DNA from 3 places in the Sutcliffiella horikoshii genome. Region 1 is predicted to be linked to each of the others. Evidence: predicted binding sites of a transcription regulator. Region 1 holds the regulator's gene; each other region holds the start of a gene.
What was found. The regulator LexA, encoded in region 1, represses DNA repair genes until DNA is damaged. The targets are predictions, from matches to a motif close to CGAACATATGTTCG.
Positions count from the first base shown of each region.

Region 2: the regulator LexA is predicted to act here: its motif matches at 6,151-6,164, upstream of K7887_RS06405 (YhjD family protein).
Region 3: the regulator LexA is predicted to act here: its motif matches at 4,946-4,959, upstream of pcrA (DNA helicase PcrA).

Region 1 covers NZ_CP082918.1:1,991,619-2,001,864, reverse strand. Annotated here, with positions in the region: gene K7887_RS10150 (alpha/beta hydrolase) at 1-178, opposite strand, end outside; gene K7887_RS10145 (ABC transporter ATP-binding protein) at 249-2,048, opposite strand; gene K7887_RS10140 (ABC transporter transmembrane domain-containing protein) at 2,052-3,800, opposite strand; gene K7887_RS10135 (YneF family protein) at 3,931-4,149, opposite strand; gene sirA (sporulation inhibitor of replication protein SirA) at 4,242-4,673, opposite strand; gene tkt (transketolase) at 4,838-6,844, opposite strand; gene K7887_RS10120 (DUF896 domain-containing protein) at 6,936-7,166, opposite strand; gene K7887_RS10115 (YneB family resolvase-like protein) at 7,212-7,886, opposite strand; gene lexA (transcriptional repressor LexA) at 8,025-8,636, shown strand; gene K7887_RS10105 (DUF421 domain-containing protein) at 8,670-9,293, opposite strand; gene K7887_RS10100 (nucleoside hydrolase) at 9,394-10,246, opposite strand, start outside.
Region 2 covers NZ_CP082918.1:1,235,080-1,245,325, forward strand. Annotated here, with positions in the region: gene K7887_RS06375 (M48 family metallopeptidase) at 1-782, shown strand, start outside; gene aceB (malate synthase A) at 950-2,545, shown strand; gene aceA (isocitrate lyase) at 2,576-3,865, shown strand; gene K7887_RS06390 (IDEAL domain-containing protein) at 3,932-4,177, opposite strand; gene K7887_RS06395 (competence protein ComK) at 4,371-4,931, shown strand; gene K7887_RS06400 (DUF421 domain-containing protein) at 5,042-5,764, shown strand; gene K7887_RS06405 (YhjD family protein) at 5,751-6,128, opposite strand; gene K7887_RS06410 (S9 family peptidase) at 6,309-8,300, shown strand; gene K7887_RS06415 (aminoglycoside phosphotransferase family protein) at 8,368-9,285, shown strand; gene K7887_RS06420 (TVP38/TMEM64 family protein) at 9,388-9,993, shown strand; gene lepB (signal peptidase I) at 10,073-10,246, shown strand, end outside.
Region 3 covers NZ_CP082918.1:409,503-419,748, reverse strand. Annotated here, with positions in the region: gene K7887_RS02205 (CamS family sex pheromone protein) at 1-567, opposite strand, end outside; gene ligA (NAD-dependent DNA ligase LigA) at 580-2,586, opposite strand; gene pcrA (DNA helicase PcrA) at 2,621-4,927, opposite strand; gene K7887_RS02190 (heptaprenylglyceryl phosphate synthase) at 5,226-5,909, opposite strand; gene K7887_RS02185 (hypothetical protein) at 6,186-6,347, shown strand; gene K7887_RS02180 (YerC/YecD family TrpR-related protein) at 6,769-7,080, opposite strand; gene K7887_RS02175 (DUF3048 domain-containing protein) at 7,108-8,148, opposite strand; gene K7887_RS02170 (adenine deaminase C-terminal domain-containing protein) at 8,209-9,954, opposite strand; gene K7887_RS02165 (YgaP family membrane protein) at 10,171-10,246, shown strand, end outside.

The DNA of each region.
Region 1 (10,246 bases):
CAGGGTATTTCTTCTGATTCTCTTTCAATGGATAATAGAAAGATATTTTAGTGCGGCAAACAGATGTTTCAATTATCATATCTTTTTTCATTTTCACATCTTGCAAAGGAATCATCGGCGTTTTTATAGCTTTATTAGGGAGGAGGCGTAGTAATTTCGCAATAGCAAAAGTGAACATAATTGTAACCTCACCTATAGTTTATTTTTCTTCCCGGATGGTACTTTAGGTCAATTGTGTTTATTTTAAATTAAGGGTGAATCACCGCATCTTCCACCTTTTCAGGATTACCGTTTTGAAGAAGATACATTTTGTAATACAAACCTTCTACATTCAATAATTCTTGATGTGTTCCCCTCTCGACAATTTCCCCTTGATGCAAAACTAGAATTTGATCGGCGTCTTGGATTGTAGAAAGTCGATGGGCAATCGCGATGGTCGTTCGTCCTTTTCTCATTTTTTCAAGAGCTGTCTGGATTGCTTCCTCTGTTTCGGTATCAATGTTTGCCGTTGCCTCATCAAGAACCAGAATCTTAGGTTTTGTTGCGATCGTCCTCGCAAATGCCACCAGCTGCCTTTGACCACTAGAGAAGGTCGCTCCTCTTTCGACTACTAACTGCTCATATTGGTTAGGTAATTTCTTAATAAAAGTGTCCGCCTGAACAAATTCGGCCGCTGCTTTTATCTCTTGATCTGATATGGACGGATCATGCAAGCGGATATTATGATTGATTGTACCATAGAAAAGGAATGGGTCTTGGAGTACTAGGCCCATATTTTCACGAAGTTCCTGATCTTCAAAATACTTCAGCGGGAACCCATCAATAAGTATTTCCCCTTTTTCAATTTGATAGAACCTCATTAAAAGATTGATAATGGAACTTTTTCCGCTTCCAGTGTGACCAACCAACGCTACTGTTTCACCCGGTTTTGCTGTAAAAGATATATTCTTTAATACATCACGTTTTCCATCATAAGAAAAAGTTACGTTCTTAAATTCAATTTCCCCTGATGTAATGGAAGGTGAGCTGAGTGACTGCTCCGCTGTTGGTGCTAATTCCTTTTCATCAAGTAGTTGGAAGACCCTTGAGGCGGAGACAATAGCCTGTTGGTACATAGACAGCCTCATCATCATTTGATTCACTGGTTCAAAGAATCTCCCCAAGTAATTGACAAATGCATAAAGGACACCTATTTCTATTACGTTACCAATCGATGATATTCCAAAATAACTCAATACCAAAATTAACGAAAGTACATAGACAAAATCAATAGCTGGGCGAAGCAAGAGCCCGTCAAGCTTAATATTTTTCACTCCAGCCTGGTAGTGCGCTTCATTAATTTCTGCAAATTCCTTGCGAAGGCGCTTCTCTTGTCTGAATACTTGAATGATAGACATCCCTTGTAAGGATTCATTCAGTTTGGCATTCAACTGACTGAGTCTTTCCCTCATATCTGCATAAAATCTGGAGCTGAAATGTCGGTACGTCGCCATTATCGCCAAAATGATCGGAATGATAAGCAAGCAGAAGATAGCCAGTTGAACATTCAAAAGAAACATCGCAATGAAGATACCAATCAAGAAAACTCCATTTTGAACGAATGTTGAGATAACACTTACAAACATGTCTTTGATCGCTTCAGTATCATTAGTGACTCTTGAAACGATGCTGCCTCCAGGGGTTTTATCAAAAAACTTCAATCCTAGTTTTTGTACCTTCGCAAAAATGTCAATCCGCAGTTCTTGTATAATCTTTAATGATATCTCCTGAAATTTTAACAGTTGAAAATAAGTAATGATCACTTTTGCAATCAATATTCCGATATAAAGAGAGGCAAGGGTAACAATAGGACCCGTTTCCATCACTTGTGGTGTTAAATAATCATCAATGAACACTTTGATGATTAAAGGTCCCACTATTTCCCCGATAGTCGCAAGGACGAGTAAGCTGAATGCAAATATGAATTGTCGCGTATGCGGTTTGGCATACCCCAATAATCTCTTTAATACCTGTCTTTGCTCTTTTGCTGTAATGGTCTGATTGTTCATCATTTAACCCCCATGCTCCACAAGGGATTCTAAAGCCTGCCGGTGGTACATTTCCTTATACCAACCATCCTCATCCATCAGCTTCCCATGTGTACCCTTCTGCACGATGTGCCCATTTTCCAAAACGATAATTGTTTGTGCATGCTGGATGGCACTTAATCGATGAGAGGTAATAATCGTTGTTTTCCCTTGACGATTTTCCTTTAGAGCATGCAGGATGCTTTCCTCTGTCTTTGCATCCACCGCGGAAAGTGAATCGTCCAATATTAAAATTTCCGGATCCATTAACAAAGCTCTAGCAATGGATAAACGTTGCTTTTGCCCGCCCGACAAGGAAACCCCACGCTCTCCAACCATTGTCTGATAACCGTCCGTAAATTGAATAATATCCTCATGGATGTTTGCGAGTTTGGCCGCTTGAATGATTTCTTCAAATTTCGCATCTGGTACTGCGAAAGCAATATTATCAGCAATGGTGGCAGAGAAAAGGAAATGATCCTGAGGTACATATCCGATTGCTTTTCGCAAAGCTTCTAACGTGTAATTTTTTATTGATGTTTCACCAATCAGGATATCTCCATGAATGCCATCAAATTCCCTTATCAGCATTTTCAGTAATGTGGTCTTTCCACTACCTGTCTTTCCGACCACACCTAGTGTCTGCCCTTGTTTTAAATGTACATGAATATCTTTTAGCAAAGCTTCTTCCTCTGTTGGATAGGTAAAGGTTTGGACATTGTATACAATATCACCTGTCGGAACTGTTTCGATTGCTCCTTCTGTATCTTTTATATCTACTTCCTCTTTCATCAGTGCTGTTACACGGTCGTAAGAAGCCCTACCGCGTTCTACAATGTTGAAGAGCCAACCAAATGCAAGCATTGGCCAGATCAATAGACCGAGATAGGTAGTGAATGCAATCAATTCCCCAATCGTCAGTTCTCCTGTCATGACATATCTAGAGCCAAAAGCGATTGCAAGGAAAAAGGAGACACCAATAACCAAGCCAATAGTAGGGTCAAAAAGGGAGTCTATTTTTGCCACTGTCACATTCTTTTTCACCACATCTTCTGCCTGTTTTTCAAACTCAACTATTTCCTCTTTTTCCTGCCCGAAGGTTTTGACCACTTTTATTCCATTAACACTTTCTTGTACTTTATCATTTAAGGATGAAAAGGCTGCTTGTGCTTTATGAAATGTTTTGTGAAGCAGTGTACCGTAGTAGTTTGTTGCAATAGCCATGATTGGCAATGGAATAAGACAAATCAATGTCAATTTCCAACTGATTGTTGCTGCCATGGCGATTAGAACAAACCCTCCAGTCATTAGGGAATCAACAAGAGTTAAAACCCCCGCTCCCGCAGTCTGTTGGATTGCTTGGAGATCATTCGTAGAATGTGCCATTAAATCCCCAACACGTCTCCGTTGATAAAAACCGGCGGACATTTTTGTAAAATGCTCATATAAATTGTTACGGAGTAATCTGGCCAGCCTCACCGCCGGGCCAAAAATCATGATTCTCCAAAGATACCGTAATATGTAGACGATGATAGCTGTACCAAGGAGTACAAGCATTAGTGTAAGGATGGTTTCCCTCGTAAGGGTACCTTCTACAATATGATCGACCGTCATTCCTACTATTCTTGGTGGAATCATTTCAAGGAACGCTACAAATGCAAGCAGCAGCACCCCAGGAATGTATGACCTTCTTTCTTGTTTAAAAAACCACCAAAGGTCCTTAAAAATACTCATCGTCTTTCCCCCGATTTTTCTATCTATGTTCAACTATAACAGTTTAGCAAATATTCAAATTTTTAGGAAGATACTTTTTGTAGTGTTTTTTCTCAAAAAGAAAAAGCACCCATAGTGAGTGCTTTTTCATTTATTTCATTTGCTTATTCATCGCAGACATCATCTGATTAATTTTCTTTTGGGATGGTTTCATTCCCATTTGCATCATCATCACGCGAAGCATTTGCTCATTAATTGGTGGATTTTTCTTTAAGTAAGTCATCATGTACTTACGAGCGATGAAAAATCCTAGTGCAACCCCAGCAATCAATGCTAGAACTACAATAAGAATCCAAATCCATGTTTCCATTAAAAAATTTCCTCCTCAAAACTAGGTCTACCAATGTAGTGTACTAAACTAAAACCTATTATACAACATTTTCCGATAGATTTCTCCACCAATTAAACAAATTTTCTCTGTTTGATTGGTTGGAGCCAGCCATAGCGATTCGAGGTAGCGTCTATCGCAAGGAAGTATGGTGCTTGTTTACGTATAATTTCGAAGAAGATTGCCTCTGCTTCAAATGATCCCGTCGAAGAAAGCTTTAAGTACTTTTCGAAAATGGATAGCTTCGCTGTGGAATCTTCTTTCTCTATTTTATGCTGATAGGCTACTCGTTTGTAACCTTCCTTATTCTTTAAGGCCTGCTCTAATGATTGTTGAAGTGGGAAGGTCGGGACTGGTAACGTAACATAATCCACTTGCCGTTTAATAATTGAACGAAGTGGTTCCTCTTGTTCGTATTGCTGAAAAAGCTGGAAAAGTTTTAACTCATTACCTGAGTAATGTTTAGCTACTTCTTCCTCTATCAGATAAATCATATATTCGCGCAAACGAAACCCTCCTATCACTTCTTTTCTTTTATTATAGAGAATGATAGAGAAGAGTTTTGTCTTATAGTGTAGTTGGCAAGGGGCTATTTTTAGCATATATTGTCGAATCTATAAAAAAATGAGCATTACCCCTAAATTAGGCAATGCTCACTCCAGTTAATTGCTTATTTATCTAATAACGCTTTAACACGTGCAACTACATTTTCCGTAGTAAATCCGTATTCTTTCATGATTCGCTCTCCTGGTGCTGATGCGCCGAATCCGTTGATTGCAAGGATATCCCCTTCATCTCCAGTATAGCGCTCCCAGCCTAGTGGAGTAGCCATCTCAATTCCAAGGCGTTTCTTCACATCTTTCGGTAATACAGAGTTTTTGTATTCTTGAGATTGTTGTTCAAAACGATCCCATGAAGGCATACTCACGACAGAAACATGAATGCCATCTTGTTGTAACGCCTTTTGAGCATCTACAGCAAGACCAACTTCAGATCCTGTTGCAAGGATAAGTGCATCCGCAGTTTCTTTTCCAGCTTTGGAAATAACATAAGCACCTTTACGCACACCTTCAAGTGCAGTCTCATCTGTTCCTTTAATAGTAGGTAGATTTTGACGTGTTAACACAAGTGCCGTTGGTGTTTTTTCGGATTCTAACGCCACTTTCCATGCTGCAGCCGTCTCGTTACCGTCTGCTGGACGAATAACACATAGGTTTGGCATTGCACGCAATGATGGTAGCTGTTCAATCGGCTCATGTGTAGGTCCATCTTCTCCAACTGCGATGGAGTCATGTGTAAACACATATGTCACAGGCAGCCCTTGAAGCGCTGCTAATCGGATTGCAGGACGCAAGTAATCAGAGAATACAAAGAAAGTTCCGCCGTATACTTTCAGACCACCATGTAACGCCATACCGTTCATAGCTGCACCCATTCCGAATTCACGAACACCAAACCAAATATTACGTCCGCTGTAATCTTCAGCTGTGAAGTCAGCTTCGTTTTTAATATTCGTTTTGTTTGATCCAGCCAAGTCAGCAGATCCACCAAAGAAGTAAGGTACTTGTTTGGCAATAGCGTTCAGAACCTCACCAGAAGAAGCACGGGAAGCTAAGCTTTTTCCTTCTTCATAAACAGGAATCTCGGAATCCCATCCTTCAGGAAGTTCACCTTTCATTGCTGCTTCAAGCTGTTTTCCAAGCTCTGGGTATTTTGTTTTATAAGCATCAAATAGCTCATTCCATTCCGCTTCCACTTTTGCACCTTTATCTGCAACCGTTTCACGGAAATGCGTGTACACTTCTTCCGGAACATGGAAGTCGTTCTCAAATGTCCATTTATATGCTTCTTTAGTTAATTTCAACTCATCTGAACCTAGAGGAGCACCATGAACGTCCGATTTACCTGCACGGTTTGGTGAACCATAACCGATAGTGGTCTTCACCTCAATCATTGTTGGACGGGACAAATCACTCTGTGCTTCTTCCACTGCAGCAGCAATTTCTTCTAAATTGTTTCCATCTTCCACTCGGATATATTGCCAGCCGTATCCTTTGAAACGCGTTTCAATGCTTTCAGAGAAAGAACGATCAAGGTCCCCATCAAGTGAGATATCATTAGAATCGTAAAGAACGATAAAACGGCCCAATTTCAAGTGAGATGCAAGAGAAGCAGCTTCTCCAGATACACCTTCCATCAAGTCTCCATCTCCACAAATACTGTATGTAAAGTGATTTACTAATTCCATATCTTCTTTATTGTATGTAGCTGCCAAGTGGCGTTCTGCCATTGCCATTCCGACACCCATTGCAATTCCTTGTCCAAGTGGACCAGTTGTTGCATCTACACCAGGAGTATGACCGAATTCAGGATGTCCAGGAGTTTTACTTCCCCATTGACGGAATTCTTTTAAATCATTCATAGAAACGTCATATCCACCTAAATGTAAAAGGCTATAAAGTAACATAGAACCGTGACCTGCAGACAGTACAAAGCGGTCTCTATTGAACCAGTTCGGATTCTTAGGGTTGTGATTCATAAATCTTGTCCATAAAGAATAGCCCATAGGTGCAGCACCCATTGGCATTCCTGGATGCCCTGAGTTAGCTTTTTCAATTGCATCGATAGATAGTGTACGAATTGTGTTAATGGAAAGTTGATCAATATGTTGTGTCATCTTTTCCACCCTTTCTCTCTTTAACTTATTTTTATTGGAAAGATTCTATTTTATCATAGATAGTATGTTCCAATGTTCTGAAAAAAAGCAATTAATGCTTTAAATTCTTTTTAGTATCCTTTAATTTTTCCGGAGTGACATCATTTCCTTCCGGATCCACGATTGTGACACCTTGCAAAGTATTTTCCATGGAAGCTCGGAAAGTCTTGATATACTCTTGACGAAGCTTTTGTTGTTCAACTGTTTCTTCCTTTGTAAGGCCTTCGCTTTTGGCCTTTTTTGACAGTGCATTAATTCTTGCTATTTTTTCTTTTGATAACATAGAAAACTCCTTCTTTCTTCCTTGTGAAGATATGCTTTTATCTTACTAGAGCGGTTCTTTTTTTACAAGCAAACCGGTGTCGTTCTCTTCTATATACTCCCGATAGCGTCTGTTTACAGTAGCTTTAGAAACGTCATATCCAAGCCCTCTTAATGTGGCAGCGATTTCATGAAAAGTAAGTTTGTTGTTACGAAGTTTGACTATCTCTTCAATCGGCACCTCAATTTTCTCGCGTCCAGGGCTCATATGGATGTTTGTCAGGTTTTTTGTGGGGTCATATCCTCTTTTCACCGCACGTTGCATGCCTCTTTTTATTTTCAAATTATGTAGCTTTCTTTGGTATTCCTCAACTATTGCCACAATATCCATAACCATCGAATCAGAATCTGATAATCTCAATTCCCCATTATCCGTTATAGAAAATATCTTTATTTCATGTTTTCTCAACCAATGTAAAAAAGCGATTTTTGCATTCCCTCTGCCAAGCCTTGTTTCATCCTGGATTAGAAGAACATCAATATGCTGACTTGAAATAAGTTCGATTATTTGAAAAACACCTTCACGATCCAAATCATATCCGCTCGCCTGTTCCTCCACAATCTCGACGATTTCTATATCTCGATGTGCCGCTAAGGAAACTAACTCTTCCCTTTGCCGGGACAGCGACGTTTCTTGTGTATCTTTTTTTGTACTCACACGGCAATAAATGATTCCCTTCATGTATGTTTTCCTCCACCATTCTTTTAAACTATTATTATCAAGCGAACATATATTCTTGTCAATAATTCGAACTTATGTTTGTATTTTATACCAAAACATGCTATACTATCACTAATATAAATGATAGAGGTGCGGAATATGAAACTATCAAAAAGGCAACAGGACATATTAGATTACATAAAAAAAGAAGTCCAAGCTAAAGGATATCCACCTTCCGTCCGTGAAATCGGGGAAGCGGTTGGACTAGCTTCTAGCTCCACTGTACACGGGCATCTTGCTCGACTTGAAAGCAAAGGTCTTATTCGCCGAGATCCCACTAAACCGAGAGCCATCGAAATTATGGAAGATGAACTTATCCCTAAGATTTCTGCCGTCAATGTTCCGATCATCGGTAAAGTAACCGCGGGTCAACCAATTACAGCCATTGAAAACGTAGAGGACTACTTTCCACTTCCTGATCGCTATGTTGCACCAGACGAGCAAGTTTTCATGCTTGAGGTTATGGGGGACAGTATGATCGAAGCCGGAATCCTTGATGGGGACTATGTTATCGTTCGTCAGCAACAATCCGCTAATAACGGAGACATCGTTGTTGCCATGACTGAAGAAGATGAAGCTACAGTCAAACGTTTCTTTAAAGAAAAGGATTATATCCGACTGCAGCCGGAAAACTCTACATTAGAACCTATCATTGTCCGAAATGTGAGCATTCTTGGTAAAGTTATCGGTGTATATCGTAATATCCATTAAAAAAAGCCGTATACCGGCTTTTTTTGTTGGTCATTAATCCAGTTTCTCATCTGGACTTTCTTTTAATTTATGTTTTCCATTCTTAACTTCGGTAAATAGATTTCCTTCTTTCTCATTATCAAGACGGCTTGGTTTGCTTGAAGGATTAATCATTATTTTTAAAAGTTGAATTTCTTGATAGAGGAGATTCCATTCTTTCCTGGTTATCGGCTTAGCTTGTTCGTTTAACTCAAATCCTAATTGCCCGTTCGGCTCTAGAGTGGCCCACTTAACATCACTTATACTAGATATACTATTCTGTCTAAGTTTCATCTCCAATTGGTCAATGGTAAATCTTAATTTCTTTAATGTTTTTTCATTTAATTTTCCATTTTCTATTAGTATCTTGGATTTTCCCGTAATCAACTTTTCAAAGATGTCGGATTTTAGTTGTAAGAACTCCATTAAAACCAGTGTTACTACAAGAGTGATACCTACACCAAACGTTACCCAAATACTTTTACCTGCTAAAGGTTGAATTAACAGAGAACCGATACCAATCATTATTACCACTTGAGCTAAAGTCATCTGTGAAATGGACTTTCTTCCTGCAATTCTTAGTAAAAACGTTCCTATTATAGTTATTAAAACCGCTTTCCAAATCCAATTCAGATCCATTAACTCATCACCCCATCTAACTACTATGTTTTTATAATAATCACATCACTGTTTTTTATTCAGCAATTAGAAAATTGGGGCTAGCAGTAATTTTAAATATTTATCGGCTTGCGTCTCTCAAATTCACCCTTGTAAAGTCAGCAATAAAATCGTTATAATCAAAATCCATCACTATAAAATGTTTCCGTTCAGGCTCTTTGTAAACCATCCTTAAGTCCGCTATGCTTTGCCCTCTGTTTCCGTCAACAACTGCAACCCTTACATCTCTTTGAATTGTATATGTTTTATCCTTATTCAATAGATAATATAGGGTGAATACATCATGCACTGGTGAACCATCTATACCAGGCATCACCTGGTCGTAAAATGTAGCATAATAATTGGTGACAGTTGGAATTAGATATTTGTACGGACTACTAGTTTGATTGAAAATGAATGTCGCAATATCCCTAGTAATTATAGCCCTGTTTGTTACATTTAGTGGGGTTATATATACTTTTTGCGCTTTATTCAAGATTACAGAAGTAGCAATTGGGTCTCCCCAAAAGTTGGCTTCCGCAACATCTGTTACGTTACCAGGAACCATGAATGCTCCTCCCATAAGATATACCTCTTTAACCTGGTCCATAAGTTCAGGCCGGAGATTGTAGGCGAAAACAAGAGATGTCTGTCTACCCACATCAACAATTATGATGTCATCTATATTTTTTTCGATAATCTCAAACATTAACTCAAAGGGACTTACCTCTGCTTTGAAGTCTTCAGGGGGTATTATCGGGCCTAATCCTTGTGGTCCATGTATCTCGGGATAAAAAACCGTGTGGATGCCACTTAAAGGCTGTGAAGTTCCCCTCATAACCGGAATATCTGATCTTCCTGCAAGCGCCAAAAGGAAGGAGGCATTTCGTGTTGCATCATATACAGAAACATTCCCATATCCTGTAACTATTCCC
Region 2 (10,246 bases), 760 kb from region 1:
TGGTTCTTCTTCTCTATGTGCTTATCCGTAAATTTTCTAAATGGTGGTGGGCGATTGCCTGGTCATGTTTCATACCACTTGTATTTTTCATGATGTATATCCAACCGGTTGTCATAGATCCTTTATACAATGATTTTACCGAGCTGCAAGATAAGGAGTTAGAAGAAAAGATCCTGGATTTGGCTTCTGAAGCGGATATTCCTGCCGACCGAGTCTATGAAGTAAACATGGCGGAGAAAACCAATAGCATCAATGCGTATGTTACTGGAGTCGGCGGAAACTCGCGTATTGTGCTATGGGATACACTCCTGAATCGACTTAAAGAAGAGGAGATTCTGTTTATCATGGCACATGAAATGGGTCATTATGACATGAATCATATCGTAATTGGCATTACAGGATACATTGTGTTTTCTTTCTTTGCTTTTTACTTGATCCATTTGTCAGCAGGCAGGCTTCTAAACAGATTCGGTCAGAGGTGGAAAATCAATAGCTTAAACCAACTTGCCTCACTACCGCTATTATTGTTGCTGGTATCTTTGTTGCTTTTTCTTGCAAGTCCTGTAACAAATGCAGTATCTCGATATCAGGAACACAGGGCAGATGTGTATGCCATAGAACTAACCGGAAATGCAGAACCCGCTATTGAAGCATTTCAAGAAATTACGAGATCTAGTTTAAGTGAAGTGAACCCTCCTGCCTTAGTGAAGTTTTTTCGATATACCCATCCTTCAATGGTGGACAGAATCGCCTATTTAGAGCGGTATGTAAAAGAAGAGTGAGCAGCATGCAAGTGTGCGTTGCTTGCTTTTTTTTTGCGCTTTTTTACCGTGTCGAAAAATATTTGTGAATAAATTTTCAAAAAAGTCTTTTAAATTATGAACATTCTGTTATATAATACAATACAAATATACTAACTGTTTCATAACAAGAAAGGAGCAAGTATATCGTGAATACTGGTACAACAGGAATCAGCGTTACAGGTCAAATGAACAATGGCTATGAAACTGTACTAACACAGGAAGCATTATCTTTCATCGAGAAGCTCCATCACAACTTCAATAAACGCAGAAAAGAATTATTAGCAGAAAGAAAAGAGAGGCAAGCAAGGATTGATCGAGGAGAACAATTAAACTTCCTTGATAGCACAAAAGCTATTCGAACAAGTGATTGGAAAGTGAATGAAATTCCGCAAGACCTTCAAGACAGAAGGGTGGAAATAACGGGGCCGGTTGACCGCAAGATGATTATTCATGCACTTAACTCCGGAGCAAAGGTGTTTATGGCGGACTTTGAGGATGCCTCCTCGCCAACTTGGAGCAACATGATAGAAGGACAAATCAATTTACGCGATGCAAACCAACGCAAAATTGACTTCACGGCTTCAAACGGCAAAGAGTACAAACTGAACAAAGAAATCGCCACCCTTCTTGTCAGGCCAAGAGGCTGGCATCTAGAAGAAAAACATATTCAAGTCAACAACGAATCAGTTTCAGGAAGCCTTTTCGACTTTGGGTTGTATTTCTTCCATAACGCCAAGGTCCTTCAGGAAAATGGAAGCGCTCCATATTTTTATCTTCCAAAGCTTGAAAGTCACCAGGAGGCAAGACTATGGAATGATGTGTTTGTATTTGCCCAGAAAAAATTGGGCATCGAACAAGGGACGATTAAAGCAACGGTATTAATTGAAACCATCACGGCAGCATTTGAAATGGATGAGATACTGTACGAACTGAAAGAGCATGCTGCAGGTCTTAACTGTGGGCGATGGGATTACATTTTCAGCTTTATCAAGAAGTTCAGAAATGATCCATCCTTCCTTTTGCCGGATAGAAGCCAAGTAACGATGGCAGTCCCATTCATGAGAGCCTATACCCAATTAGTCATACAGACCTGCCATAAACGTGGTGCCTTTGCAATTGGCGGTATGGCAGCACAGATACCAGTAAAGAATGATGAAGAAGCTAACACACAAGCATTTGCAAAAGTAAGGGAAGATAAACTCCGAGAAGTGAAAGATGGACATGATGGAACGTGGGTGGCACACCCGTCATTGGTTCCGGTGGCATTGGAAGTCTTCAATGAACATATGGAAGGTCAGAATCAATTGCACATAAAAAGAGAAGATGTCATAGCTGATCCTAGTGAGCTTGTCCAGATTCCTGAAGGTACGATAACAGAAGATGGTTTGCGGAAAAATATTCATGTTGGGATGGAGTATATTGCCGCATGGTTGGATGGAAGTGGCGCGGTACCAATCTTTCACCTGATGGAAGATGCAGCTACAGCAGAAATATCCAGATCCCAAGTATGGCAATGGGTTAGACATCCAGAAGCCAAATTAGAGGATGGTACACAAATTACACTTGCGTTGGTCAAACAACTGGTTCAGGAAGAAAAACAGGCCATCATAGAAAAAGTAGGTCCTGACCGCTTTTCAAAAGGGAAGCTGGATCAAGCTGCCACTCTTTTTGAAAACCTAATCAAAGATGATAACTTTGCTGAGTTTTTAACACTTCCAGCTTACAATTTATTGGAAGATTAATAGATAACTAACCTTAGGGAGGAATTAATAATGAGAAGAGAAGAAAGAATTGCACAGTTAGAAGAAAGCTGGGAATTGGAACAACGATGGAATGGCATTGAAAGACCCTATTCTGCAGAGGAAGTGTTGCGTCTTAGAGGTTCCATTGATATTGAACACACATTGGCAAAAAGAGGAGCACAAAAACTTTGGGATCTTCTTCATACGCAGGACTATGTTCATGCACTTGGAGCTTTAACAGGAAATCAGGCTATCCAGCAAGTAAAAGCGGGATTAAAAGCTATTTACTTAAGCGGCTGGCAAGTAGCGGCAGATGCCAACCTATCGGGTCATATGTATCCCGATCAAAGTCTCTATCCGGCAAACAGTGTGCCGCATGTAGTTAAACGAATCAATCAAGCTCTGCAACGTGCAGATCAGATTCAATACTTAGAAGGAAGCGAAGAAGTGGATTACTTTGCACCGATCGTTGCGGACGCAGAAGCAGGATTTGGTGGTCAGTTAAATGTATTTGAGTTGATGAAAGGCATGATTGAGTCCGGTGCATCTGGTGTTCACTTTGAAGATCAATTGTCTTCAGAGAAAAAGTGTGGCCATCTTGGTGGGAAAGTATTATTGCCAACCCAAACGGCTGTGAAAAACTTGATCTCAGCACGTCTTGCTGCAGATGTTATGGGTGCTCCGACGGTCTTGATTGCCAGAACGGATGCGGATGCGGCAGATCTTATTACAAGTGATATTGATGAGAACGATCATGCTTTCTTGACTGGTGAGAGAACAGCTGAGGGATTCTATCGAACAAAGGCCGGCATTGACCAAGCGATAGCCCGTGGCCTTGCTTATGCACCATATGCGGATTTGATCTGGTGTGAAACGTCCGAACCTAACCTAGAACAGGCAAGAGCTTTTGCGGAAGCGATTCACGAAAAGTTCCCTGGTAAACTGTTGGCTTATAACTGTTCGCCATCTTTCAACTGGAAAGCAAAATTGGATGATGCCACCATTGAAACATTCCAGCAGCAGATCGCCCAGTTCGGCTATAAATTCCAATTTGTAACTTTAGCAGGATTCCATGCCTTGAATCATGGCATGTTCGAGCTTGCAAGAGGATATCGTGACCGTGGGATGGGAGCATATTCCAAGTTGCAACAAGCCGAGTTCGAAAGTGAGCAATATGGCTATACGGCAACCCGTCATCAACGCGAAGTAGGAACAGGGTATTTTGATGAAGTGGCGAAGCTTGTTTCCGGTGGAACATCCTCTACCACTGCACTGAGCGGCTCAACAGAAGAAGCGCAATTTTATCAAGCGAAAAAATAAATCCAACATTAACAAGGAGAAGAGAAGAGCCAACTGTGCTCTTCTCTTTTTCAGCGTTTTAACTCTCTAAGCAGAAACGCCCCAATCGTTCAGGAATTTTTTATATCTGGCGGAAAGTAAGTGGAACTGAGAAGGGTCATTGGCATCCAAGGCACTGTCAATTTTCTCTTGCAGAAGGTTTTTGTGGTAGTGGAATAAAGACTCATCAATGATCATCTGGACATACACATTCATCATATAGGCTTCAACGGACACTTTCTTGTTCATCTTTTTCGCTTTCATCAATTCCGTATAAGACTTCTCATTCTTCATGAGTTCCTCACCTCGAGCCTTTTTAATAGTATATTGAGGAACGCTATAAAAATCAACAAATTTTTAAAATATTTAAAATATTTTAAAAACCTTTACACAGCTTGGGTTTTCTGGGAAAATATACATAAATAGTCAAAATAGTGGTTCGATTGTCACGAGATGACAGAGAACACATATGGAAAGGGTGAACATAATGAAGAATAATGTCGAATTGTCGAGTGATTATGAGATTAATGGCTTTACTATGGCAATCATTCCTGTTGAAATGGAGGGAAATCTTTATTCAAAAGTACTGGAAGAAGAAGGAGAAATTTATGTTTCATTGCCGCCAATCAAAATCATTGAAGACAGCTGCAACTTTTACGGATCTAGTTTTGAAGGAAGAAAACAAGGTACCAAGGGCATCTCCGGCTATACTCACAAACCCCCAATCGTCATTGATCCGATGAATGACATTTTCTTTTTCCCCACTGCATCACCTACAAATGATAGCTGCATCTGGATTTCACTACATTATGCGTATGAATATAACAAGACCCCAACCGCTAACACAAAAGTGATGTTCCCGAACAACACCATCGTGGAATTTCCCATCTCGAAAACTTCTTATGAGGCACAAATCCACCGTACGTCCCTCTTTAGGGCGAAGCTCCAACAACGAGTCAATAGGAAAAGAAGTAATTCCAATCGAAGTCTTGTTGCTACACCAGGGATCATGTACAGATTGAGAAACAGTAAGGACTTGCAGAGCTAAATGACATAATGCACCTTTCAACATGAGAGGTGTATTTTTTTGGGAGAAAATTGCATATCCCATCCTTTTTGAATAACCCTAAGGAAAAGGACAGAGGAGGTATGTCTAACATGGAGCTTTTCACGGACTTAGCAAAAGTACTTTTCCGTATTGTAACCATCCTGCCATTAATGCTAATAGTTACGCTCTTCATGGGAAAACGGTCGATTGGAGAGCTTCCGGTCTTTGATTTTCTAGTTATTTTAACACTAGGTTCCGTCGTGGGGGCCGACATAGCCGATCCAAGTGTTCATCACATGCCGACTGTAGGGGCAATCATTGCCATTGCTCTCTTGCAAAAGTTTATTGCCTGGTGGAAAATAAAAAATCATCATATTGGGAAGTTGTTGTCCTTTGAACCGACGCTTGTTATTTATGACGGACAATTCCATATTGAAAATATGTACAAAATACATTACTCCATTGATAACATCCTGCAGATGTTAAGGGAAAAGGATGTCTTCCGTATCGAGGATGTCCACTTTGCATTAATTGAAGCGAATGGCGAGCTTTCGGTGAAATTAAAACCTGCAAAAGAAGCGGTTAAAGTGGAAGATGTGGCCACTGTACGTCCTAAGACTTCTATAGAATATAGCGTAATTATGGATGGGAGAATACAGCGAAAAACTCTGAACCTGTTGGGATTTGATGAAGCATGGTTAAAAGAAGAGTTGTTGAAAAAGGATATCGTTAATATCCAAGATGTTTTTTATGCTGCCATCAATGAAGAAAACAAGCTTCATGTTTCTTTGCGAAATTCTAAACTAAGGCCGACTATACCTATTTTTCACTAGTCGAAGACCCTTCCATTTTCAAAATATAATGCATTAAAAGTTCATTAACCTTATTCCTGATTCGCGGGTTGAAGTAATTATGGTGTTCTTCATATCCATTAAAAAGAAAAGCATACATCGTAAACGATTCATCCTGTTTTAATTTGTGGAGCTTCATTTGTTGCTGCTTCATGTCTGCTTTTATTTGCTTAAGTTGCAGCTGAATTTTGCGCATGACCTGATCAATAAGAGTGAGATAAGGTTCTTTTAATTTTATTCCGCTGTCTTTAATAATGCTTGTATCTCTTTCTAGTACAATCAGTAATAAAGGAAGATATATCGCCTGTTCAAACAGGTTTATTTGCTCTTTTGATAATCTTGTCATTTCATCTTCCTCCTAAATAATCAGAACGTTTGTTCGTATTTATTTTATACCAAAGTCTTAAAAATATGCAAGTAACTTTTTAAAACAGAAAAATAAAGTTTTTTTAAGTTTCTTAAAGGGGAATTATTTCATTTGTCGAAATAAGTAGAATAAAGAATTTTACATAAGGGAGAGATTTCAATGACAAAGAGAAAAATAGAGTCAACAGATCTGTTTCGTCTAACATCTATCACCGATCCGCAATGGGATAAACATTCCCGTAAATATGCGTTTGTGCAGACTACAGTACATGAGGAAGAAAATGAATATCGCTCTACCATTTACGTAGGGGATTTAGAGGGGAACGCGATACCATTCACATCTGGAAAAGGGAGAGCAACAAGCCCAAGATGGTCTCCGGATGGAAGCAAGCTTGTTTTTGTCTCCAACCGAAACGAGAAAAGCCAACTATATGTTATGCCGGTAAACGGTGGAGAAGCAGAGCAGGTAACCTTCTGTAAAAATGGTGCAAGAGGGCCAGTCTGGTCGCCATGCGGAACGAAAATATTGTTTAGTACTTCTGTAGAGAGTGCGGATGATTTGCATTCTACAAGCTCTAAAAGTGAGGAAAAGAAAAAACCTGAGCCTCTTGTAGTAGAAAAAATGCGCTACAAGTCCGATGCTAAGGGATTTTTAGACAACAAAAACGATCATCTTGCACTATTGGATTTGAAAACAAAGGAAGTAAGTCTCCTCACAGAAGGAGACAGGGATTATGGAAGCGCTGCATGGTCGCCTGATGGAACAAAAATTGCTTTTGTAGCAAATCTTGAAGAAAATCCAGATGTTTCTTTGGTTTCTGATGTTTATGTAATGGATGTTCAGTCAAAAGAAAAGAAAAAGCTTACACATAGCAACGGCTTCTTTTCCACCATCTCCTTTTCACCAGACGGTCAGTATCTGGGCTTTCTAGGACATGAAAAAGAGTTTCATAGTGCGACATTGACTCGTGTATGGGTGACCCAGATTGCAACAGGTGAAACCCATTGCCTAACAGAGAACCTTGATGTAGAGGTTGGGGATGTTGCTATTGGGGATTTCCATTCCGGTAACGTAAATCCTGGACTTATGTGGACAGAAGAGAGTGAGGGTTTCTATTTCTTAATGAGTGACCAAGGTGCTACAGGAATCTACTTTGGTTCTTTGGACGGTTCCATGTATCCAATTCATCTACCCGATGAGCACGTATATGCAGTAAGTATGCTTACAGATACCCATGAAGCAATTGTAGGGGTAAGCAACTCTACAGATCCAGGGGAACTTTACCACCTTAATTTCCGTTCTCAGACACGAACACAATTGACTAAAGTTAATGAAGCTTGGAAAAATGAAGTAGAGTTGAGTGTGGCAGAACCTATCCGCTATAAAGCACCGGATGGTTGGGATTTGCATGGCTGGATCATGAAACCTGCAGGATTTGAAGAAGGAAAGAAATATCCGACAATCTTGGAGGTACATGGCGGTCCTCATGCCATGTATGCCAATACGTATTTCCATGAGTTCCAAACATTGACGGCACAAGGATTTGTTGTGCTATTCACTAATCCCCGAGGAAGTCACGGTTATGGTCAAGAATTTGTTGATGCAGTGCGCGGTGATTACGGTGGCAAGGATTATCTTGATGTCATGGCTGCGATGGATTACGCGCTCGAAACATTCGACTTTATCGATGAAAAGAATCTTGGCATAACCGGAGGAAGTTATGGAGGTTTCATGACAAACTGGGTGGTCAGTCACACTGATCGTTTCAAAGCAGCTGTCACACAACGCTCCATTTCAAACTGGCTGAGCTTTTATGGTGTCAGTGACATTGGTTACTACTTCTCTGAATGGGAAGTGAAAGGGGATATGGGAGAAAAAGTCGATAAGCTTTGGGACCATTCTCCAATCAAATACGTGAGCAATGTCAATACGCCACTGCTAATCCTGCACGGTGAAAGAGATTACCGTTGTCCGGTGGAGCAAGCAGAGCAACTTTTCATTGCCTTAAAACAACAAGGAAAGACGACTAAGCTTGTTCGTTTCCCAGGTGCAAATCACGAGTTGTCCAGAAGCGGAGACCCAGCACTCCGCATTCACAGACTGGATCACATTAAGAACTGGTTTGTGGAGTACTTGGAAGGCACTAAGTAAAAAAAAGTAAAAAGCAGACGGGGCTCTTCCTTTTGGGAGAGCTTCGTTTCATTAGGAGGAGGGCACTATGATAAAGCTCCCGTCAGATTATATTCAAACAATCAGAAACATACATAAAGAAGAGGGAGAGGCCTGGCTGCAAAATTTTGACTCGCTGATAACGTACTGCGAGGAAAAGTGGAATCTGAAGGTTCTCCCTCCCTTTGAACTTTCCTATAATTTTGTTGCCCCTGCAGAGACAAAGGATGGAGGCAAAGTTGTCCTGAAACTCTCAGTGCCGACCAAGGAGTTCTATTCGGAAGTGGCAGCGTTAAGATATTTTGCTGGAGAGAGAATGGTCAAGATTATAGACACTGAAGTCGAAAAAGGAATATTGATATTGGATCATCTGATTCCTGGCGATACGCTGGCAACACTTGAGGATGATATAGAAGCAACCGAGGTTGCAACCAGTATTATGGAATCGTTGTGGGTACCGGAAACACCGGATTCTAGTTTGCCTCAAATCCAAGAAAGAGAGCAAAGCCTCATGAAATTTTTCAGCGCACATCCAACAGGTAAAGATCCTATCACACAAAATCTTCTTCAAAAAGCTATTAATACCTTCCGATGCTTGCTGGATGAAAAACAAGAAAGATACATCCTGCATGGAGATCTGCACCATTACAATATTTTAAAGGAGAAATCCTCATGGGTGGCTATCGACCCTAAAGGTTTGGTGGGAGAACGGGAATACGATACGATTCAATTTCTTCTAAACAATCTTCCGGAGGATAATATTGAATCGATTCTATACAAGAGAATCGCCGTTTTGGTGGATAAATTGAAACTGAATGAAAGAAGAATACTTGCATGGGGATTCGCACACTCTGTACTTTCTATCTGCTGGTCGATAGAGGACGGAGAAGAATATAGTGCACCATTTTATAAAAGCATATTTGTATTTGAAAAATTACATAATGAAAAATTTGGCTGTTTAACTTAGTAAAAAGAGTTTCTTTTTTTAAATAAGGTTATTTAATGGGACAATAAAGGAATAATTAGTACAATAGAGAAAGATGACTAGCAGAGAAGTGGAGATAGTGTAATGGAATTTATAGAATATATAAAAGAATTACTGACAATGGAAAATCTACTGGAGGTATTGGAAGAGTATCAATCATTTGGGCCACTGCCGGGTTTCTTGTTAGTGGTGCTGGAAGCATTTCTTCCTTTTCTTCCTTTGATCGTAATCGTCATGGCAAATGCTGCTGCTTTTGGTCTTTGGCTGGGGTTCCTCATTTCTTGGTCAGGGGCCGTGGTCGGAGCTGTGATTGTTTACTATTTTGTACATAAGTTGCAAAGATACCCCAGAATCCAGGCTTTGCTTAGAAAAGAAAAGATAAGGAAGATGATGTCTTGGATTGAAAGACATGGCTTCGGTCCTATCTTCTTTTTACTATGTTTTCCTTTTACTCCGTCATTTTTGATCAATGTGGTTGCCGGGTTATCCAAAATAAAATTTTACCAATTTTTTCTGGCATTGGTAGCCGGGAAAATGGTCATGATTTTTACCATCAGCTATATTGGCTATGATATTATTTCCTTTATTCGTGCGCCGATTAAAACGGCCATTGCTATTACCATTATGTTGGTATTATGGTTTATCGGGAAAAAAGTAGAACTTCGTTTACAGCTTTCAGGAGAAAAATAAACAATTGTTTGTAAAAATTCAGTATATTATGATAATATTAAAGTACAAAAGACCTAGATAGACATTCGGGGGTTATGAATTGAAAGAAAAGATCACAAAACGTAAATCAGCAATGAAATGGTTGGTTGTCACATTCCTTTTGGTGCTTATGATTCGTGCGCTTTTCTTTTCTAATTATATTGTAGAAGGGCATTCCATGAATCCAACATTGGAGCAAGGGAATTTCCTGATGGTTAATAAAATGGTTTACTCC
Region 3 (10,246 bases), 1.6 Mb from region 1:
TTCTTCATCCGTCAAATTATAATAATGAACAGAGTTCAAGGCAATTCCAATGGAAACCCCGCCAAGTTCCACCTGATCTTCCCCTTTACGGACAAGATAGTTTTGTTCTTGAATATGTGCGAGATAGATTGGGCTTTTTTCGTTCGTATCTTCCGTATCCACTCCGCGAATCAACGGTGGATTTAACCCAGGCTTTTCCTCATCTTCAGGGTCAACACGCCCCAACCAACTTTTAATTGTATCACGCTTTATATACTGCCCTTCCTGATACAAATATTTGTCAGAAGGAAATACCTCCTGCGCCATTCGCATCAATCCGGTTTCCAATTCCTCCACATCGACCCGGCTGTTTAAGCGCGGGGCGATTTGGCCACGGGTTTCCCCAGGCTTATAGGGAAGGATGGTTTGGTAATAGTCATCTGAAATTTTATATCTAGGAACAATAGCTTGTTCCGTGTTTTCCTGCTGCGCTGGATCTTGTACCACTTCTTCCTGCTTCTCGAAGCCAGGCACACATCCGGTGGCAAAAAGAGAAACAACAAGGAGCAACGACAAAAACCTTTTCACTTCCAACACCTCTTATGATTGTATTTCCTTAAGCATTTGTGCTTCGTTCCAAACTTCTATTCCAAGCTCCTGGGCTTTCGTAAGCTTAGAGCCGGCCTCTTCTCCGGCAATGACTAAATGGGTGTTCTTGCTGACGCTTCCCGTCACTTTTCCGCCTAGCTGCTCAATGGCAGCTTTCGCATCATTTCGTGACATCTCTTCCAGCTTCCCTGTCAGGACGATCGTTTTTCCTGCAAAATAAGAATCAACATCTTCTGCTCTTACAGGCTTTGGTCCTTTATAGGCCATGTTGACACCAAGTTCTTTTAACTCTGAAAGCAGTTCAGTCACTTCCGGCTGTTCAAAATAGGTGACAATGGAGTCTGCCATTTTGTCGCCTATTTCATGAATCGCAGTCAGCTCTTCTTTCGTCAAGCTTGCAAGTTTATCCATATGATCGAATTCTTGTGCCAATGTTTTAGCTGCTTTCGCTCCTACTAAACGGATTCCAAGTCCAAACAGAAGGCGCTCCAACGAGTTATCCTTCGTCTTTTCAATAGCAGAAATCAAGTTATCTGCAGACTTTTCGCCCATCCGCTCCAGCTCCAAAAGCTGTTCTTTTGTTAATTTATAAAGGTCTGCCACGTCTTCAATCAGATTCTCACGGAAAAGTTGAGCAATCACCTTTTCGCCAAGACCATCAATATTCATGGCGTTACGGGATACAAAGTGAATCAATCCTTCACGAATTTGTGCCGGACATTTCGGGTTGATGCAGCGCAAGGCCACTTCCCCTTCAATGCGGACAAGCTCGCTTTCACATTCCGGGCAGTGTGTCGGCATGGTAAAATCACGTTCTTCACCGGTTCTCTGCTCTACAAGTACATTCACCACTTCCGGGATGATATCTCCCGCTTTTTTGACGATGACCGTGTCTCCAAGCTTGATGTCCTTTTCACGGATGAGGTCTTCATTATGTAAGGACGCGCGTTGGACCGTTGTGCCTGCTACACGCACAGGTTCAAGGATAGCGGTTGGCGTGACCACACCTGTACGGCCGATATTCAGCTCAATATCAAGAAGCTTAGTGGTCACTTCTTCTGCTGGGAACTTGTACGCAATGGCCCATCTCGGGCTCTTTGCCGTAAAACCCAGCTGTTCTTGATGCTCCGTGTTGTCCACTTTAATAACGATACCGTCTATATCATACGACAGATCCGGGCGTTTTGTGTGCCAAGCTGTGACATATTCCAAAACTTCTTCGATCGACGTGCATACTTTTCTTTCTGTATTTGTTTTAAAGCCCAGTTTATCCAGGTAATCTAACGCCTCACTGTGCGAATCCACACCAGCTTCTCCGGCATCGGCAAGACTGTATACGTACACAGACAAGTTACGGGATGCAGCGATTTTTGGATCAAGCTGACGAAGGGAACCCGCTGCCGCATTACGAGGGTTGGCAAACGGCTCTTCTTCGCGCTCCATTTTCGCTTCGTTCAACTTTTCAAAAGAATTCTTCGGCATGTATGCTTCGCCGCGAACCTCCATCGTTACAGGTTCTTTTAGACGCAAAGGAATGGATTTAATGGTTTTAAGGTTCATGGTGATGTCCTCACCTGTTGTACCATCCCCACGAGTGGCACCAAGAACGAAAAGGCCATCCTCATAGCGCAAGGACACGGCAAGACCGTCAATTTTCAGCTCGCACACATATGTCACATCATCGCCGACAGCCTGTTTGACTCTGCGGTCGAAATCACGCAAGTCGTCTTCATTGAAGGCATTGCCAAGGCTGAGCATCGGGGTACGGTGCTCGACCTTGTTGAACATCTCAAGAATATTTCCTCCCACACGCTGAGTCGGAGAGTCTTCCGTTTGCAGGTCTGGATGCTCCTTTTCAAGCGTTAATAGCTCTTGTAAAAGAGAGTCGTATTCGGCATCTGAAACGGACGGTTTGTCCAGTACATGATATTCGTAATTATATTGGTTCAGCACATCATGCAGCTCGCGAACCCGTTTTTCAGCTTGTTCTCTTTCCATGCAATGTCGTCCTTTCTTTTTTGGCGGTTTTCATCTATTGTTGAACCTTCGTCACAGGGGCAAATTTGGCCAATAGGCGCTTGATGCCTGTCGGGCTTGGGAAGGCAATGTCCAGCTCTTTGCCGTCTCCGTCACCTTTTACGCTGACAACGGTACCGACTCCCCATTTTTTATGTTCCGCTTTGTCTCCTACCATCCAGTCCAAGCTTTCTCCACCCGTTGCAGTAAGTCCACGGGATGGTGCTGTGGTGCGGCGTGCCGTTTGGGAAGCAGGACTTGCCGCCCTTGCTCTTCCTGCAGCTGAATTGCCTCCAAATGGGGACGCAGAGCCGCCTCCAAAACTTGACCCGCGTCCACCAAATGGCGTTGGACGGGATGCAGCTTCTTTGTTCTCTTCGCTTTCGAGTAACTCCTCTGGTATTTCTTTTATAAAGCGAGAAGGAGGATTGATGTTTGTACGACCAAATAACGTACGCATTTGGGCATTTGTGATGAACAGTTGCTGCTCAGCACGTGTGATTCCAACATAAGCCAGGCGGCGTTCCTCTTCCATTTCTGCTTCTTCAAACAGCGAACGGCTGTGAGGGAATACCCCTTCCTCCATTCCGATTAAAAATACAACCGGGAACTCGAGTCCTTTTGCAGCATGGAGAGTCATTAAAATAACGCCTTCCTGCTGGGCTGGATCTTCCTCGTCCAATTTATCAATATCAGCAACAAGCGCCAGGTCTGTAAGGAAAGCAACCAAGCTCTTATCATCATATTTTTCTTCAAAATTCTTCGTAACAGACAAGAACTCATCGATGTTTTCCAGTCTGCTTTGGGATTCAATCGTTTTGTCGGCTTTCAACATTTCACGATAGCCTGACTTTTCAAGTACCTCTTCCACCAGTTCCGTCACAGAGATGTATTCTTGCATTTGCACATACCCTTCAATCAGCGCGCGGAATTCTTTCAATTGTGATGTAGCACGGCCGCTGACGCCTATCAGGTCTACCTCTGCAAGCGCCGTGTAGATGGAGATATCATGCTGCGCAGCGTAATTGGCAATCTTATCAACGGTTGTCGCTCCGATGCCGCGTTTTGGTACGTTAACGATCCGCTGCAAACTGATGTCATCGTCTGGATTGGCAATCAAGCGAAGATATGCCAGGATATCCTTGATTTCTTTTCTGTCGTAGAACTTGGTTCCGCCGACGATCGTGTAGTTGATGTTGGACATGAGGAGCATTTCCTCCATCACACGGGACTGGGCGTTTGTGCGGTAAAGGATTGCAAAGTCACCAAGCGTGCGTGTTGGGTCTTTTTGCATGAGTTCACGCATTTTCCCGACCACAAACTGCGCTTCCGATTTTTCAGAATCAGCTTGATAATGGATGATTTTTTGCCCTTCGTCGTTTTCTGTCCAAAGGTTCTTCTTTTTACGGCCGATATTGTTATCTATCACTCGGTTAGCCGCTTCTAGAATACGTTTTGTCGAACGATAATTTTGCTCAAGCAGCACGACTTCCGCGTTTGGATAGTCTTTTTCAAAAGAAAGGATATTGGCTATATCCGCTCCTCGCCAGCGATAGATGGACTGATCAGAATCCCCTACCACACAAAGGTTTTTCAGGCGGTCCGCTAACAGGTTAACTAACGTATATTGCGCTCTGTTCGTATCCTGATACTCGTCCACGTGAATGTACTGAAACTTGCGTTGATAGTACTCCAGCACTTCCGGTACACGTTTAAAGAGGTGAATGGTCGTCATGATTAGATCGTCAAAATCAAGCGCCTGGTTCTTTTTCAACCTCTTTTGGTAGTCGGTATAGATCTCCGCTACTTGTTGCTCGTATGGCCCAAGTGGCTGTTTTGCATATTGTTCCGGGGTCATCAGTTCATTTTTTGCAGAGCTGATGGTACCTAGGATTGTTCTTGGTTCAAACTTTTTTGGATCAATATTGCGGTCTTTTAAAATATTCTTGATGACAGACAGCTGGTCGGTCGTATCAAGAATGGTAAAATTGCGGTTCATTCCGATGCGGTCAATGTCACGGCGCAGGATTCGCACACACATGGAGTGAAATGTGGAGATCCAGATGTCTTCTGCAGCAGGTCCGAGTAGCTTTTCCACACGCTCTTTCATTTCACGTGCCGCTTTATTTGTAAAGGTGATCGCAAGGATATTCCAAGGCGCCACCTGTTTTTCGGCCATCAGGTAGGCGATTCGATGCGTCAGCACCTTGGTTTTCCCACTTCCCGCTCCGGCCATGATGAGTAAGGGTCCGTCCGTTTTTTTCACTGCTTCTTTTTGCATGGGGTTCAGTCCCTCAAGAAGCCTTTGACTTAAATATTGCATATTTTTTCACCGTCCCAACAAACATATGTTCTTATTTTCTATCATACTAAATTGGCTCGTTAATTACTATTAATTTTAGAATCTTTGTGAACAACCGCTGTTGATTTCCGCACTGGGCTTCGCTTTCCTAGGGGCGGTGCTTGAGCCTCCTCACTTCGTTGCGGGGTCTCAACCTACCGCTATCTCCCTCAGGACAAGGAAGGCTTCGACAGCGATACATCGCACGAAGAAAATGCGTAGCATTTTCGAGGAGTCTTCGCCCTGTGCTCCAATCAACAGCTAGAATATCTGGCTACTACTAATTTTTCACAGCGTCTACTGTTTTTAGGGCTTCTTTTAAGTTATCGTATACGGCATTTCCTACTACTACGGTATCAGCGTGGGCTACCATTTCTTTGGCGCGCTCTGCCGTGGAGATGCCGCCTCCGTAGAACAGTTGCGTCTTTTCTAGTGTTTGTTTTGCCGCCTGGACCATTTCCACGTCCCCGTACGTACCACTATATTCTAAGTAAAAGATAGGCAGATTAAACATTTTCTCCGCCAATCTTGCATAAGCGATCACATCTTCTTTGTCGAGGTCCGTTTTTGCATCTGTCAGCTTGGCAGCTTTGCAGTCGGCATTAAGGATGCAGTATCCTTCAGCCACGATTTCCTCCCAGTTCATGATATCGCCGTACTCTTTTAGCGCTTCTATATGAAGGTCTGTGACCCATTCTGTCTTTCTGCTGTTCAACACACTTGGGATAAAATAAAAATCAAATCCCGGCGTGACCGATTCAATGGTGGAAACCTCCAATGCACACGGCAAGGAATATCTGCGCACCCTGCTCATCAGGCTCAGCACATTGTCCAATGTGACCCCGTCCGTACCTCCGACTAGAATAGCATCTGTGCCAGATTCGCACACAAGCTCTAAATCTTCGTCCGATATCTCTTTATTAGGATCCAATTTAAAAACGTGCTTCCACTCACGTATTTCCATTAACACTGCAAACGTCCCCCATTCTAATTTTCCATTCCCCTATTATAGCAAAATCCCAGCTAATACGAAAAAGAGAAACAGAGATTGTTTACTGGAAGTTACGACCTTTTACAGTAGACCAAAAGATTTATTTTTTCTGTGGTCTGTTATTCCTTCTAGATAGCGGGTAAGTAGAAAATAACACCATTAAGAATACTTAGGAAAATAGTTGCCTTTTGATAAATGAATGCATATCGCCCCCGGTCCAAAATATGATGTGATAAGGAGGTGTCCAACATGCCTATGTGGCTATGGTTTGTTATCGGATTTGCAATTCTTTTGGCCTTCGGTGCGCTCGTAGACTATTTTGGGAAAAGAAGAAGGAGTACGGCAGACCCCTCGGCATCCACTAAAACAGTCGACCAAGTAAAATCAAATCAAGAGACGTTTTATCGATGATGCATGGTTTCTTTAGAGTTTTTACTTTTGAAAAACCGCTTCTTAATAAGAGGCGGTTTTTTAGTTTGTTTGGTTGAGAGAAGTTAAGAGGAACCGTTCTATTAGACTTTTCATGGGGGATTTCACGCAGTTCGGGCATATAGAACCCTTCTATTAGACTTTTTATGAAGAATTTCACGTGGTTCGGGCGTATAGAGCCCTTCTATTAGACTTTTCATAGGGTTTCCCCCACCGTTCGGGCGTATAGAAGCGTTCTATTAGACTTTTCACGGGGTTTTCCCCACCGTTCGGGCTTATAGAGCCCTTCTATTAGACTTTTCATGGGGTTCCTCCCACTGTTCGGGCAGATAGAACGGAGCTCCATCCATGGAAAAAAAGATGGCCCGCTGCATTTCCATCACAGCGGGCCACCTTAACTCATTTACACTTCTTCAGTTTTTTTCTCTTCTGCAATACGCTCAAGCGCCATCTCGTAAGCATCGTTACCATAGTTCAGGCAACGTTTCACACGAGAGATTGTCGCAGTGCTTGCACCGGTTTCTGTCTCGATTTTATGATACGTGAAACCTTCTCTCAGCATTCTTGCCACCTCTAGGCGCTGTGCCAAAGATTGGATTTCATTGATGGTACAGAGGTCATCGAAAAATCGATAGCACTCTTCCATATCTTTTAAAGAAAGAATAGATTCAAAAAGTTGATCCAGTTCTTTTCCACGTAGTTTATTGATTTGCATGATTGATTTCTCCTTTGCTAATTAAGACTAGTATATGACTTTTTCAAAATCGGGAATAATTTGAATCCACGTTTTGCCTGGGGCAAGTGGGACCTGTTCGCCATTTTTGTAGGGAAGGATCTTGCCGTCCACCGATTTCCATTCCACATCGAAACGCTCTCCATTTTGGATGAGCACACCGTTGCCGCCGGAAGTAATATCGATGTCCCTTCTACCTTGTTTATCTACCACAAGATGAGACGTTTCTACTAAGAAAACATTATGTGCCACAATCTCTTCCTTCGTTTCAAGGTCTGTGTGCTTCACGCCGCCACTATAGCGGACATATCCTTTTTTCTCAGGATCGTATCTATATTCAACATGTGTTGCCTGTCTGGATGAGTATTCAATTTTCACTTGTTCTAAAGCGGTACCTTCATATGGATTGATCTGTCCTTTTTTAAAAAAGGTGAAAGGTTTGACCTCCGCTTGTGTCTCATAATTTTGTAGCTCTGCGCCTTTTTGGATATTTTCAGAGCTGATATAGGAATTATGCGGCGCCTTTCGGAAACTTGCCCGTTTGAAAAGCGTTCCGTCATAGGTCAGGCCGTTAATTCCATCCACTTCTCCTGCTTGTATCTTCTCTTTGGCACCAGGACTCCAACCATGAAAAACATATAATGGGTCATAGCCTTTTGCCAAATCTACAAAATATGCTCTTGAGCTCCTGACAGGGCCGACAGTTTCCGGCATTTCACTGTGAAAAATCGCAAGGAGTCTTGTAATATCGCCTTCTGCCAGCACTTCATATACAATATCGGCCTTATGCAATCCAGACTGTGGCCTTGCTTTTATATCATTATTCACCATCACTGCAACAGGTCGGGCATCTACCTTTTCCTCAACCATTTCTCCAGTTAACGGTGCTTGCTCCATCGGTTCGGAAACCTCTGTTGCCACTTGCTCTTCCTCTTCTATCGCTACTTCCGTGGTCTCTTCACTTTGCTCTTGACTAGAATCAACATTTTTTTCATTATTGGATTGACAGCCCGCCAACATAAGCATGAGGCTTGCCAACAATAACAACATCTTATTCCTACTCATCCTAACACAAACACAACCTTTAGTATTTTTTCATACTTTTATATTTTAACGCATTATTGACGGAAAGAGTACCGTTTTATTCATCACATCGTATATTCCTCTAGGTGTTATTCTAATATAAGGAAGATGTGTAGATGATAAAAATAACAACGTATAGATCGGATCATTAAAGCTATAGCCTCTTTCAAAAAGTTGATTTCGCAGTTCTGTTTCCTGCTTCATCAACTCTTCCATGCTACAATCCGACAATCCACCTGCAAGCGGTAATGGGATGTCACAAATGACTTCTCCATCTTCCACCAGCACCATTCCTCCGCCTAAGTCTTTCATATGTTGGAACGCCTTCATCATAGCGCTCTTGTCTTTGCCGATCAGCACGATATCCCCTGTATTGGAATAGGAGCTCGCAAACCCTTGGACATGCGTGCCAAACCCTTTAAGAATCGTGTTCACACGCCATTTCCCTTTCCGGTCAATCAACATGAGATACGACTGATCATGGGATGTGGACAGACTGTCACCTGAAACATCCACTGAGATAGTATATGGCTTGATAATCACTTCGTTAACCATTTCCATCCCAAGTGCCATCGAAAATTGTAAATCATCCATGCTTAAATCCCAATTAAGTTTCATTGGCTCTAAGCCGAGTGAAGGCCAATTCTGGGCAGGAAAAGCTTCCTTTACCGGCTCGTTGTCCCTTGTCACCCACATACCTTTTGAAAGAACGAACACTGGAGTCGGCTCTTCTTTTGCCTTCAGGAAGTTGATGTTTGCGATCCGACCAGGAGCAATGCTTCCATGCAACTTATCAATAGAAAAATGTCTTGCCGCATTATAAGAGGCCATTCTGTACGCCTCAATTGCCGGCACTCCTTTGTCTAAAGCAATGGCGATGGTCCGGTCAATGACACCGCTTTCATAAAAGCTCGGTGTAGAGCCGTCTGTGTTGAAAAAAGTCTGGTCATAATAATGAACGCCTGACGCTTCAAGCTCTTCTAAAATTAACGGAAGATCCGGCCTGATGGACGAATAGCGCAAGGAAGCGTGATAGCCTTGAGAGATGCGTTTGATGACATCCGCCCCGTTCATCGCCTCATGGTCGCTATGAATGCCAAGCAGCTGCATTTTGGTCAGCGTCTTTTCAGAAGCACCAGGAAAATGACCCTCCACCGGCTTTTTGCGCGCATTCGCTTCTTGTACCCAATGCAGAATCAAGTCGTCGCCTGCCATTAACTTCGGCCAGCATGTCAATTCTCCGCCTTGCATTACAAGAGGATGATTCAGCCAACTTTTCATATTTGGGGTTGAGAAAATATCATCCTCATTTTTGATCTCCGTCTGCGCATCAAATCGGCACCACCAGTACATCGTCGCAGCAGACTTGTTCATCTCCTCTATAAAAGAAAACGCTTTCTTTTTTGTCATCTGCAAAGTAAGCATCAAGTTGTCATTGACGAAGGTGGTTGTTCCTAATTTAGATGCATATTGCGCAAAGGACAGGGGATTATAAAGTTGAAACGGATGCACATGCGGCTCGATATATCCCGGTACAAGGAATTGCGAGGTACAATCGACCATTTCTGTGTTCACTGTGTTTCCCGGCAGCTGGTCCCCTACATAGACAATTCGATCTTCATGGATCCAGATGTTTGCCGTCATCCATGTTTTTAATTGCACATTTAAGTATGTTGCATTGGTAAAGACTAAGGTTGGTGCTTGTTTCCCATCAATCACGGCAACCTGTTCTCGAATTTTTTTGTTTTTCCATCTATATGCTTGTTCATGCATGATTTATCACCCACTCTTTGTGAGATTGTATCTTTATCTTATTTATTCGGTAAATATTATTTTGATATAACCTCTTTTTACCATGGTACCACAACAGAGTCTTGCTTGCATTATCGTTATTGATAATTATGTGAAAATTTATGCAATTTAATGGTTTAACTTAAGAAAATCATTGGGGCGACCATATCGTTCCTAAAAAACTTTGGAGGGATTCTGATGAAAGTAAGACCAAATATCAGCATCATCAACGCGATGATTCGCATCACAGCAGGATTTGCTACATTAGCCTGGA